DNA from 2 places in the Roseovarius sp. PS-C2 genome. Region 2 is predicted to be linked to the other one. Evidence: riboswitches for the same ligand, from Rfam matches in the RefSeq annotation. Region 2 holds a riboswitch; the other holds the start of a gene.
The links. Region 2 has a riboswitch for cobalamin ahead of KPG71_RS13740 (TonB-dependent siderophore receptor). Riboswitches for the same ligand answer to the same signal wherever they lie in the genome.

Region 1 (5,450 bases), on a different contig from region 2:
CACTTTGTTCCCCAACGCGCACCGCACAGCCCGGCTTTCCTGCCGGGCCCAAAACCGCTAGGGTATTGCAAAACAACGCCTCCGAGGCCCGAGCATGATCTCCCGCACCGCCTTTCCCGCCTTGCTGGCCTGTGGCTTGCTGATGGCCTGCAACCCGGACGTGCCGTCGGCGATGAATGACCCCGAGATCGTGCAAACCCTGCAAGAGGCTCCTCCGGGTGCGCCCCCCGGCACCTGTTGGGGCAAGGAGACCGCCCCCGCCGTGATCGAGACCGAGACCCGGCAGGTCCTGCTGCAACCGGCGCAGGTTCTCGACGACGGCACGGTGCTCCAACCCGCGATCTACAAAACGGAAACCCGTCAGGCGATCCTGCGCGAACGCAAGGTGACGTGGTTTCAAACCCCCTGCCCCCGCGAACTGACCCCCGATTTCATCGCCTCGCTGCAACGGGCGCTCAAGGTGCGGGGTCACTACCGTGGCCCGGTCACGGGCCGCATGGAGCCCCGCACCCGCGCCGCCATACGCGCGTTTCAGGCGCCGCAGGGGCTCGATTCGGGCATCCTGTCGCTTAAGTCCGCCCGGCAACTGGGCCTTGCCGTTGTCGAAGACCCGCTGTCCCCCGGCTGAGCGTCGCATAACGCCGGATTCGGTCCGGGCAGGCCCATCGATTCGCACATCCTTTCGCAGTTGCCGCATGGCAGTGTGATCGAAATGCCACAGCCGTCCGGTGGCCGATTTCCCGCAATCGTCCCGAAACCGCCTGCGCTCTGTGCGCTCCGCTCAACAGAACGGCGCACGGATCGGCCTTGCGCATATGGGCGTTCGCCAACCGCCAAAATTATCGAATGATCGCTTAACCTTAGGTCAGCCTTTCTTATGCATTTTCTGCATAGCAGCATTGATCACGCGGGGTATTGTGCACACGCAGCATCGGCGTATCTTGAGGTCAACAGCAAGACACACACACACCCAAACGGTGTTCACCACTTAAATTCGGACGCAAGACGATGACTTTCGCAAACTACACCCGCGCAACGGAAACCGGCCTCGGACTGGAAATCAGTGCCGCTCTGCATCACCTGATGCAACGCTTTTCCGACTACCGCATCTATCGCGCCACTCTGAACGAGTTGCAGAACCTCGACGACCGTTCGCTGGCCGATCTCGGCCTGCACCGCTCGGGCCTGCGCTCCGCCGCACTGGAAGCCGTATACGGCATTCAGAACTAAAGATTTTTCGAGTTCAGGTGCTTCTCTCCTCCTCCCTGAAGCACCTGTCAATGGCGGCGGCTCCCCTCCTCCTCCCTTAGGAGCCGCCGCCCTAAAGACCCGGGTCACATCCAGACCCAAAAGATTGCGATAGGCCCTCTCCTCCTCCCTGGGCCGCTCGTAAGATGGAACGGCGGCGCCTCTCCTCCTCCCTGGCGCCGCCGTTTTCTTTTTGTGCCAGACACTTGACGGAGAGTGGCCCAACCTGCTCGTATCCCGGTGAACAGCACGGGACAGCAAACATGACCCTTTCCGCCGACACCCCTTCGATCCGTCAGGCCATCATCGACGCCGTCGCCGATGGTTTTGAGCGGCAAACCGAATTTCTGGCCGATTTCACCCGCATCCCCAGCACACGCGGACAGGAAGACCCCGCGCTCGACTTCATGGCCAAGGCCCTGAAGGAGCGCGATTGGGACGTGGATGACTGGAGCGTTCCGACAGCCGCACTGCGGGACCAGCCGGGATTTTGCGATTGCAACGGCGAGGTCACGCATATCCGCTCGGTGGTCGGCACACTCGACCCCGGCACCGGCGGCGGGCGCTCTCTGATACTGCAAGGCCATCTCGATGTCGTGCCCGAAGGCCCGCATGAAATGTGGGCAACGCCGCCCTATGATCCGCAAATCCGCGATGGCTGGATGTATGGGCGCGGCGCGGGCGACATGAAGGCGGGTAAGGTCGCGGCGCTGTTCGCCGTCGATGCCCTGCGCCGGGCGGGCCATGCCCCGGCGGGCCGGGTGCATTACCAATCGGTCGTCGAAGAGGAAAGCTCGGGCCTCGGCGCGCTGTCCACCCTCGCGCGCGGCTATCGCGCCGATTGCGCCTTCATCCCCGAACCCACCGGTCTCGGGCTGGTGCGCGCGCAGGTCGGCGCGATCTGGTTCCGCCTCAAGGTGCGCGGACGGCCCGCCCATGTGGCCTATGCCGGCACCGGTTCCAGTGCGATCACCGCCGCGATGCACCTCATCAACGCGCTTCAGGACATGGAGAACGACTGGAATGCCGAAGCCGCCAATCACCCGCATTACCGCGAAGTCACGCACCCGCTGAATTTCAACGCCGGTATGATCCGGGGCGGCGACTGGACCTCCAGCCTGCCCGCCTGGTGCGACGTGGATTGCCGCATGGGCCTGCTGCCCGGCGATGACGTGGAGGCGCGCCGCGCGCAAATCGTCGATACCGTCGAAAAAGCCGCCGCCGCCCACCCCTTCCTGCGCGACACCCCGCCCGAAATCGAATGGACGGGGTTCATGGCCGATGGTTACGCGCTCGAAAACGCCGACGCCCCCGAGGCCGCGCTGGCCCGCGCCCATGCCGCCGCCACAGGGCAGGCCAAACCCGAGGATCAGTCATGGACAGCCCTGACCGACACGCGGTTTTACGGGCTCTACCACGGCATCCCCAGCCTGTGTTACGGCCCCGAAGCCGACAGCATCCACGGCTTTGACGAAAAGGTGAATCTCGCCTCGATGCAACGCTGCACCGAGGTGATCGCCCTGTTCATCGCCGACTGGTGCGGATTGCGACCAATAGGGGGTTAATGCAGGGCCAGCGCCCGCCGCCTGCGGCGCACCGGGCGCGCCGCGCCACCGCTTCCGGCCTGTTTCAGAAACCCGACAAAGGCCTGCGCCGCCGGGCTGACCGCATTGCGCGCCTCCGGACAGTCCAGTGCGACCTGCGCCGCCCGTGCGGTCACCGCGTCCGGTTCGGCGAAAACCCATTCCAGAAATCCCATGCGCGCCACCGCCTCGGCCTCGGCCCCGGTTGCGTCGCTGGTTTCCAATCCGCTCAGAATGCGGCCTGCACTCATTTCGTTCACTCCTTCGGCCACACCCCGGGCCGATCTGGGGCAAAGGACCATGTGAACGAAACGAAACCGGACGCCGGTTTCCCCCGTCCGCACCGCCCTCCGCAGCTTGACGTTGTCCAAGGCTGGTTTCCGGGCTTGGAGAGATCGGATGCAGCGCCTTCCCGGACCTGTTCACGCGTCCAGTGGCCTTGTGCCGCATCCCCCATCCTTACCGTTGCGGGGGCAGCGCCGGAGTTTCACCGGCTTCCCAATTCTCCCGCATTATGCGGGCACCTCGGAGTTTGAGAGTGCCCCGGAACGCCGAGTCGCGCAAGCTGTGAAAACGCCATTTCCGGCCGGCCACCGACACGCCGCAACCCTCGTCCGTTTCGAAATATTCCGCGCGGCTTGTGAGAACGGGATCAGAACGGCACGTCGTCCGTGCCCATGACGAATCGCGCCACCACTTTCTTGACGCCCGCCTTTTCAAAATCGATCTCCAGCTTGTCGCCCTCGATTCCGATGATCGCGCCATAACCGAATTTCTGGTGAAACACCCGCTCGCCCACCGTATGAGCGCTGACGGCCTGCGCGTCGATCACGCTGGATTTCGCCCCGCGCGGCTGGCTGGCGGGCCGCTCGGCGGCACGTTCCTGCAACCGCCGCCACCCCGGCGAATTATAGACATTGGCCTCGGCCACGCGCTGCTCCAGCCCGCTTTGCGCCGCACCGCCCGCCGCCGCGCCATAGTCCCCGCCATACAGCCCCGGCGGGGTCAACACCTCGACATGCGCCTCGGGCAATTCGTCGATAAAGCGCGAGGGCAATTGCGATTGCCACTGCCCATAGACCCGGCGGTTCCCGGCAAAGGAAATCGTGCAAAGTTCCTCGGCCCGCGTGATGCCCACATAGGCCAGCCGCCGCTCTTCCTCGATACCTTTCAGCCCGCTTTCGTCCATCGAGCGCTGCGAGGGAAACAGCCCATCCTCCCACCCCGGCAGGAACACGGCGGGAAATTCCAGCCCCTTGGCGGCGTGCAGGGTCATGATCGACACCTTCTCGCCCTGCTCGTCGCTTTCGTTGTCCATGATCAGGCTGACATGCTCCAGAAACCCGCCAAGGTTCTCGAACTGCTCCAGCGCCTTCACCAGTTCCTTGAGGTTCTCCAGACGCCCCGGAGCCTCGGGCGTCTTGTCGTTCTGCCACATCTCCGTGTAGCCGGATTCATCTAGGATGATCTCGGCCAGCTCCACATGGCTGAGGTCCGCATCGCCCGTCATCCGGCCCCAGCGTGACAGGTCCACCACCAGCTTGCCGAGCGCCTGCGCGCCCTTGCCCTTGATCGCACCCTGCTCCACCGCCAGGGCCGCGCCATTCAGCAACGACACGCCATTCTCCCGCGCGATTCGCTGGATCGTCTGCTGCGCCTTGTCGCCAAGCCCGCGCTTGGGCGTGTTCACGATCCGCTCGAAGGCCAGATCGTCTGCAGGGCTGACCACCAGCCGGAAATAGGCCATGGCGTCGCGAATCTCCATCCGCTCGTAAAACCGCGGCCCACCAATCACCCGATAGGGCAAGCCGATGGTCAGGAACCGATCCTCGAAGGCGCGCATCTGGTGGCTGGCGCGCACCAGAATCGCCATCTCGTCCAGCCCGATGGGCCGCATCCCGCGTGTGCCGCGCTGCATCGCCTCGATCTCTTCACCGATCCAACGGGCCTCTTCCTCGCCGTCCCAATGGCCGATCAGGCGCACCTTTTCGCCCTCGGGCGCGTCGGTCCACAACTCCTTGCCAAGCCGCCCCTTGTTGGCCGCGATCACGCCCCCCGCAGCCGCCAGAATATGCGGGGTCGAGCGGTAATTCTGCTCCAGCCGGATCACCGTGGCGCCGGGAAAATCCTTCTCGAAGCGCAGGATGTTGCCCACCTCGGCCCCGCGCCAGCCATAGATCGACTGATCGTCGTCCCCCACGCAGCAGATATTCCTGTGCCCCCCCGCCAGCAGCCGCAGCCAAAGATACTGCGCGACGTTGGTATCCTGATACTCGTCCACCAGAATATAACGGAACCAGCGCTGATACTGCGCCAGCACATCCGCGTGCTGCTGGAAAATCGTGACCACATGCAACAGCAAGTCACCGAAATCCACCGCGTTCAGCTCACGCAGGCGGGTCTGGTATTGCCGATACAGCGCCGGGGCCTTGCCATCGAACGCCGATGCCTCGCCGGCAGGCACCGTATCCGGTGTCCACGCACGGTTTTTCCAGTTGTCGATCACCCCCGCCAATTGCCGCGCAGGCCAGCGTTTGTCGTCAATGCCAGCCGCCTGAATCAACTGCTTGAGCAGGCGAACCTGATCGTCGGTGTCCAGAATGGTGAAGTTCGATTTCA
Region 2 (5,450 bases):
ACCGGCACTCCAAGGCGTTCCAGCATTGAAACCGTGCTGTGCGGCGTCCACGTTCCGGCAACCACCAGATCGGGTTGCAAGACATAGATTTCCTCGGCCAGCCCGTGGTTCATTCTGTAGCTCCCGGCCTGATTGGCCATGGCCGATGACCGGGGATCGCTTGCCACATGCGACACCGACAAAAGCTGACCGGGCGCGGCCAGCAGCATCGCCAGCTGATCGGTACACAGGTTGATCGACACGACACGACCCGGCGCATCGGCCTGCACCGGTTGCACCGCAGCCACTAAAAGGGCCACGGTGCCTGCCAATATCCTGTGGATGCGCGTCATGCCGATCCTTTTCAGAACTTCGCCGCCACACCGAAATAGACGGTACGCCCCTGTGTGGCATAGCCTTCCAGTTCTTCGTATTTTTCATCCAGAAGGTTCGAAATCCGTCCCGTCAACTGGACACGGTCATTAATATCATGGGTGAACCCAAGATTGACCACGGTGTAATCGTCCAGCTTGATCCGGTCGAAATCATCGCTCGGGACACCGCCGGGCAAGAAGCTCGCCGTTTTGAAGTTCATATCGTAGAGGCCCGCAACACGGGTTACGTCCAGTCGAAATTGCGTTTTGTCATTGGGCAGGCGGTAATCCACCCCAAGCGACAGTTCGTGTTCCGGGCGCCGCACCTCGACAGCGGTCATGCGGCCCATCACAGGAACGGAAACCGGCTCGTTCGCATCCAGCCATGTATAGCCGAGTGACACACCAAGCCGGTCGGTCACGTCCAGACTGGCCGACACTTCCAGCCCGCGCCGATCGCTTTTCCCATTGTTGTTCACCGGAACGGTCTTGCCGATCACCGGATCGAAGCGCGAACCGATCTCATCGGTCAGGGTTTCGTCAAACCAAGTCACGTCGATCACGCCGCGACCATCCAGAAACCGCTGCTCGATCCCGATATCCCACCCCTCGCTTTGCTCTGGCTTCAGGTTCGGGTTGCCCGCGAAATCAGTGGCAAAACCAAACTGCTCGATCAACGTGGGGTTCTGCACCCCGGTGCCATAGGAGGCATGCAAACGCGTCGTTCCGTTCGCCAACAGGTACGATGCGCCAAGCGAATAGGTGGTGAAATCGCTGAACTTGTCATTATCGTCATGCCGCACACCCGCCTGAACAGACAAGCCGTTGATGAAATCGCCCTGATATTCCAGTGCATATGCCGCCTGCTCCTGCTCGCGCTTGACCAGCTGTCCGGGCATGAAAACGATACTGGCATCGTTTTCACGATAGGTCAGCCGCTCGAACTCGGCAGCGAAACTCAGCTTGTGACTGGACGCATCCAGCGTCGCGGCATCCAGCGCCAGCGTAGCCTGATAAGCGATTTTGTTGCGCGTGCCCGTGTTATCCTGATCCTTGATTCCAGCGCCATTGCGGCCCTGCTGGTCGATATGGGAGAAGGAATAAGTCAGCCGGTTTGACAGCCGCCCGCCCCAAAGCTGTGCATCGACGAAAAGCGCGCCATAGGTTTCCTGCGCCTCCGACTGCCCAATCCCGTCTGTCACCAAAGCCGCCCGTGTCGGGGCTGCGTAGTTGAAGATGTCGATATCAGTGCGCCGGTCCACATAACGCAAAGTGCCTCCGACCGTCACGGTGTCGGTCAGGTCATACCGTGCGTTCAGGTTGTACGTAACGTTCTGGCCACCATCGTCCAGACCGCCCGGATCGCCGGAAATATCGAACCCGCCATAATCACGATGCGCGGTCGAAAAGCTCAACTCTCCACGCGCGCCCTTGGCTCTCAGAGCAGTCTCGATATTCGTGCTCCCGTCCGACCCCACTTCAAACGCTGCGCGCCCTGTCACGCCCGGTTCGGTCGCGCGCTTGGTGGTGATCGAAATCACCCCGCCGATCGCCTCCGATCCATAGAGCGCCGATTGCGCCCCGCGCAGCACCTCGATCCGCTCGATTTCAGAGACAACCAGCCCTCCGAAATCGTAATCGCCGGTTTGCTGCGCGGCGACCTCGATTCCGTCGATCAGTACAAGGGTGTGGTTGCTTTCGTGGCCACGCAATCGCACAACCGTTTGCCCGCCCAATGTGCCCGTTTGAGAGACCGATACCCCCGGCACGGCACGCAGCGCTTCGGAGACATATGCCACGCCGCGCGCCTCGAGGTCTTCGGCGGTGATCACGGTCGCGGCACGCCCATATTTGGATGCACTCACCGGTGCGAGGCCACCGGATACGATGATCGGGTCGAGGTCGATAACCTCTTGCGCAAACGTCGCTTGTGCCGACAGCGCGGAACCGGTCAGTAGAAATGCCAGAAATTTAAGGTGCATGTTTTTTGCCCCTTCCTTGGCCGTACAGGCCCGTTTCGAACGAAAGTCGTAAGGAAGAACACAATCCTCCGCCGACGGTGAAATGCCACCACTGACGGAAAATTCCGTTGTCCAGCGCGCGCCCCGCGCCCGGACAGGGTGATCACTTCGGCAGGTCTCCTGACTTGCGGGTCATGGCTTGGCCGGGTCTTCCCGCCGTGGCGCAGGCCAGGGCAGTGACATTGGTCCGGCTTCGCTCGCCGCTTACAGTTGCGGGGGCAGTCGCGGAATTGGCACCTGTAACGGCACCGCACCGTGTTCCCTTTTCACCGGACAGAAAAAGCTGCCCGGACCGAAGCAAGGCGATGTGTAAACCGAATCGAATATACTGGAAAGCCCAAAGACGGCAGTACGATGCCCGATCACGCCGGACCCAGCCGCCGCCAGAACACCATGCCCCTAGCCGGTTTCTTCTTCGAGATGCAGTTTCATGTCGATCAGAACCTGCTGAAGCTGCGTGGTTTCGCGCAGCAAGCGCTTGGCCTCGTTGACCGTGATAACGCCGTCCTCGATGGATTGCTGGTATTCCGCCATCAACATGGCGAACCGCTGAGACAGGGCGATCACGTCGCTGTTCACTCCACCCGTTCGCTCTGTATTCCGGCGCTCCGAATTGAAATTGAGCCCGATCCCCTGCAATTCAGCCAAGGCACCCGTTACATGCGGATAGGAAGCAGCCTCTTCCAGGGCTGCGACGGCGTCAATCGGCATAAAGCGGTCTGCGTGCTCGTCATGGTCGGAATAATAACGCCCCAAGGTTGCCTTGGACTTGCCGGTCAACTGGCATGCCGGCTCGATTCCCACGTCCTTGACCAGCGCCTCAGTGTGTTTCTTGAGGTAACTTCCAATTGTCGACATGCACTCATCCTTAAAGGCGCCCACTTACGCGGGGAATCCCAAAGCGGTTTTCCCATTTAGCGCTTTATCTCGAAATGTAACTGATAAGGCAATCCCGAGGTCTTTCAGAGCCGGGTTCCGAATGCCCCGCAACCCCTTGCGGGGCGGGGTGGGGTCAGGGTTTTGGCCCGGCCCTTGCCAATGGCGCATCTGTCATCCCCGGAAGGCGACTTCCAACAGGTGTGCACAGGCGGGGCCGGACCCCACCCCACCTTGATCCTCCAAAACCCGTCGCAGCCGAACATTCGGATCAGGCCTTTTCCAACAGAACCGACCCCACGGAATAGCCCGCGCCGAACGAGCAGATCAGGCCGTTATCCCCGCTCTCAAGGTCATCGGAATACTTGGAAAACGCGATGATCGACCCTGCGGACGATGTATTGGCGTAGTCCTGAAGAATGTTCGGCTGTTCCTCGGGGGCGGGGACACGCCCCAGAACTTTCTTGCCGATGAAATCGTTCATCGACTTGTTGGCCTGATGCAGCCAAAGACGCCGCAATTCATCTGGCGCAACGCCGTCCTCCTCCAGATGCTGCGCAATATGGCGCGACACCAGCGGCAGCACCTCCTTGAACACCTTGCGACCCTCCTGCATGAACTGCATGTCACGCCGATCCGCCATTCCGTCGGGACGGGTACGGCGCAGAAAGCCGTTGTTGTTACGGATGTTGTTGGAAAATTGCGTCGCACAACGGGTCGAGCGGATCACAAAATGCGCCCCCCGTGCGTCCTCGGCCCGTTCCAGCACCACGGCGGTGCAGACATCGCCGAAAATGAAATGACAATCGCGGTCGCGCCATTCCAGATGGCCCGAACATATCTCGGGGTTCACCACCAGCGCACGGCGCACCGACCCTGACCGGATCATGTCAGCCGCCGCCTGAATGCCGAACGTGGCCGAGGAACAGGCCACGTTCATGTCAAACGCGAAACCGCCCGCACCCAGCAATTGCTGTATCTCGATCGCAATCGCCGGATAGGGGCGCTCGTGGTTCGAAGCTGCGCAGATCACCAGATCGACCTCGCCGGCCTCGCACCCGGCCTGTTTCAACGCCTTGCCACATGCATCCAGTGCCATTTCGGCCATGATCGAAGACTCGTCATCGCTGCGCTGACGCAGCAACGGGTGCATGACCGCCGGGTCCAGAACCCCGGTCTTGTCCATCACATAGCGCTGTTCGATCCCGGACGCACCGACAATGAACTCGGGCGATGACATCCCCTTGGTCTCGACCTCGCCCACAGCGATGGCGGCGGCATTCTCGGCGTTGAACGCCTCGGCATAGGCGTTGAAGGTTGCGACCAGTTCTTCATTGGTGATGACCTGATCGGGCGTGAAAACCCCTGAGCCTGTGATCGCGGGCTGAAACATTGGCGGACCTTTCCAAAACGTCCCGCAAGATCAACGCAGCCCTGCCCCCGCGTCAAGTGTGACGACGCGGCAGGGCGTCCCCGAACCTGACGGTCGTATTGATCAGGGCAGCCTTCAGGATATCAGGTTGGGAGGTGTTTCACCATTCAGGGCCGCGCTCAGGTTTTCCACCGCCATCAGTCCCATAGCCTCGCGCACCTCCAGCGCCGCCGTTCCCAGATGCGGCAAAAGCACGACATTCTCCAGGGCGCGCAGGGCATCGGGCACCTTCGGTTCATTTTCATAGACATCCAGCCCCGCCCCGGCGATCTGCCCGCTCCCAAGAGCGGCAATCAACGCGGCCTCGTCCACCACATCGCCGCGTGCGATGTTGACGAAATGCGCCGTGGGTTTCATCGCGGCGAACAGATCGGCGCCGATCAGGTGATGCGTCTCGGCCCCACCCGGCACCGCCACCACGACGATATCCGCCCTGGCGGCCAGATCCTGCATCGTGTCGGCACGGTCGGCATCAAAGCCCAGATCCTTCTCGGAGCGATTGTAATAGATCACGTTCATGCCGAACCCGAAATGACAACGGCGCGCGATGGCCTGGCCGATCCGGCCCATACCGATAATGCCCACCGTCTTGCCCGTGACATGCAGGCCCAGCATCTGCGTCGGATGCCATCCAGCCCAACCACCGGCGCGCACCAGCCTTTCACCCTCTCCGGCGCGGCGCGCACTCATCAGGATCAGCGTCATGGCGATGTCGGCGGTTGCGTCGGTGACCGCGCCCGGCGTGTTGGTCACCATGACCCCGGCGGC

Region 1: another riboswitch for cobalamin. It lies ahead of KPG71_RS04920 (hypothetical protein); the one in region 2 lies ahead of KPG71_RS13740 (TonB-dependent siderophore receptor).

Annotation. Positions count from the first base shown of each region.
Region 1 covers NZ_JAHKSQ010000002.1:312,106-317,555, reverse strand. Annotated here, with positions in the region: gene KPG71_RS04935 (peptidoglycan-binding protein) at 95-628, shown strand; gene KPG71_RS04930 (DUF1127 domain-containing protein) at 1,009-1,230, shown strand; gene KPG71_RS04925 (ArgE/DapE family deacylase) at 1,512-2,813, shown strand; gene KPG71_RS04920 (hypothetical protein) at 2,810-3,082, opposite strand; cobalamin riboswitch at 3,185-3,374, opposite strand; gene KPG71_RS04915 (ATP-dependent helicase) at 3,484-5,450, opposite strand, start outside.
Region 2 covers NZ_JAHKSQ010000006.1:313,346-318,795, reverse strand. Annotated here, with positions in the region: gene KPG71_RS13745 (ABC transporter substrate-binding protein) at 1-332, opposite strand, end outside; gene KPG71_RS13740 (TonB-dependent siderophore receptor) at 344-2,335, opposite strand; cobalamin riboswitch at 2,467-2,686, opposite strand; gene KPG71_RS13735 (hypothetical protein) at 2,774-3,232, opposite strand; gene KPG71_RS13730 (beta-ketoacyl-ACP synthase III) at 3,522-4,643, opposite strand; gene KPG71_RS13725 (D-glycerate dehydrogenase) at 4,758-5,450, opposite strand, start outside.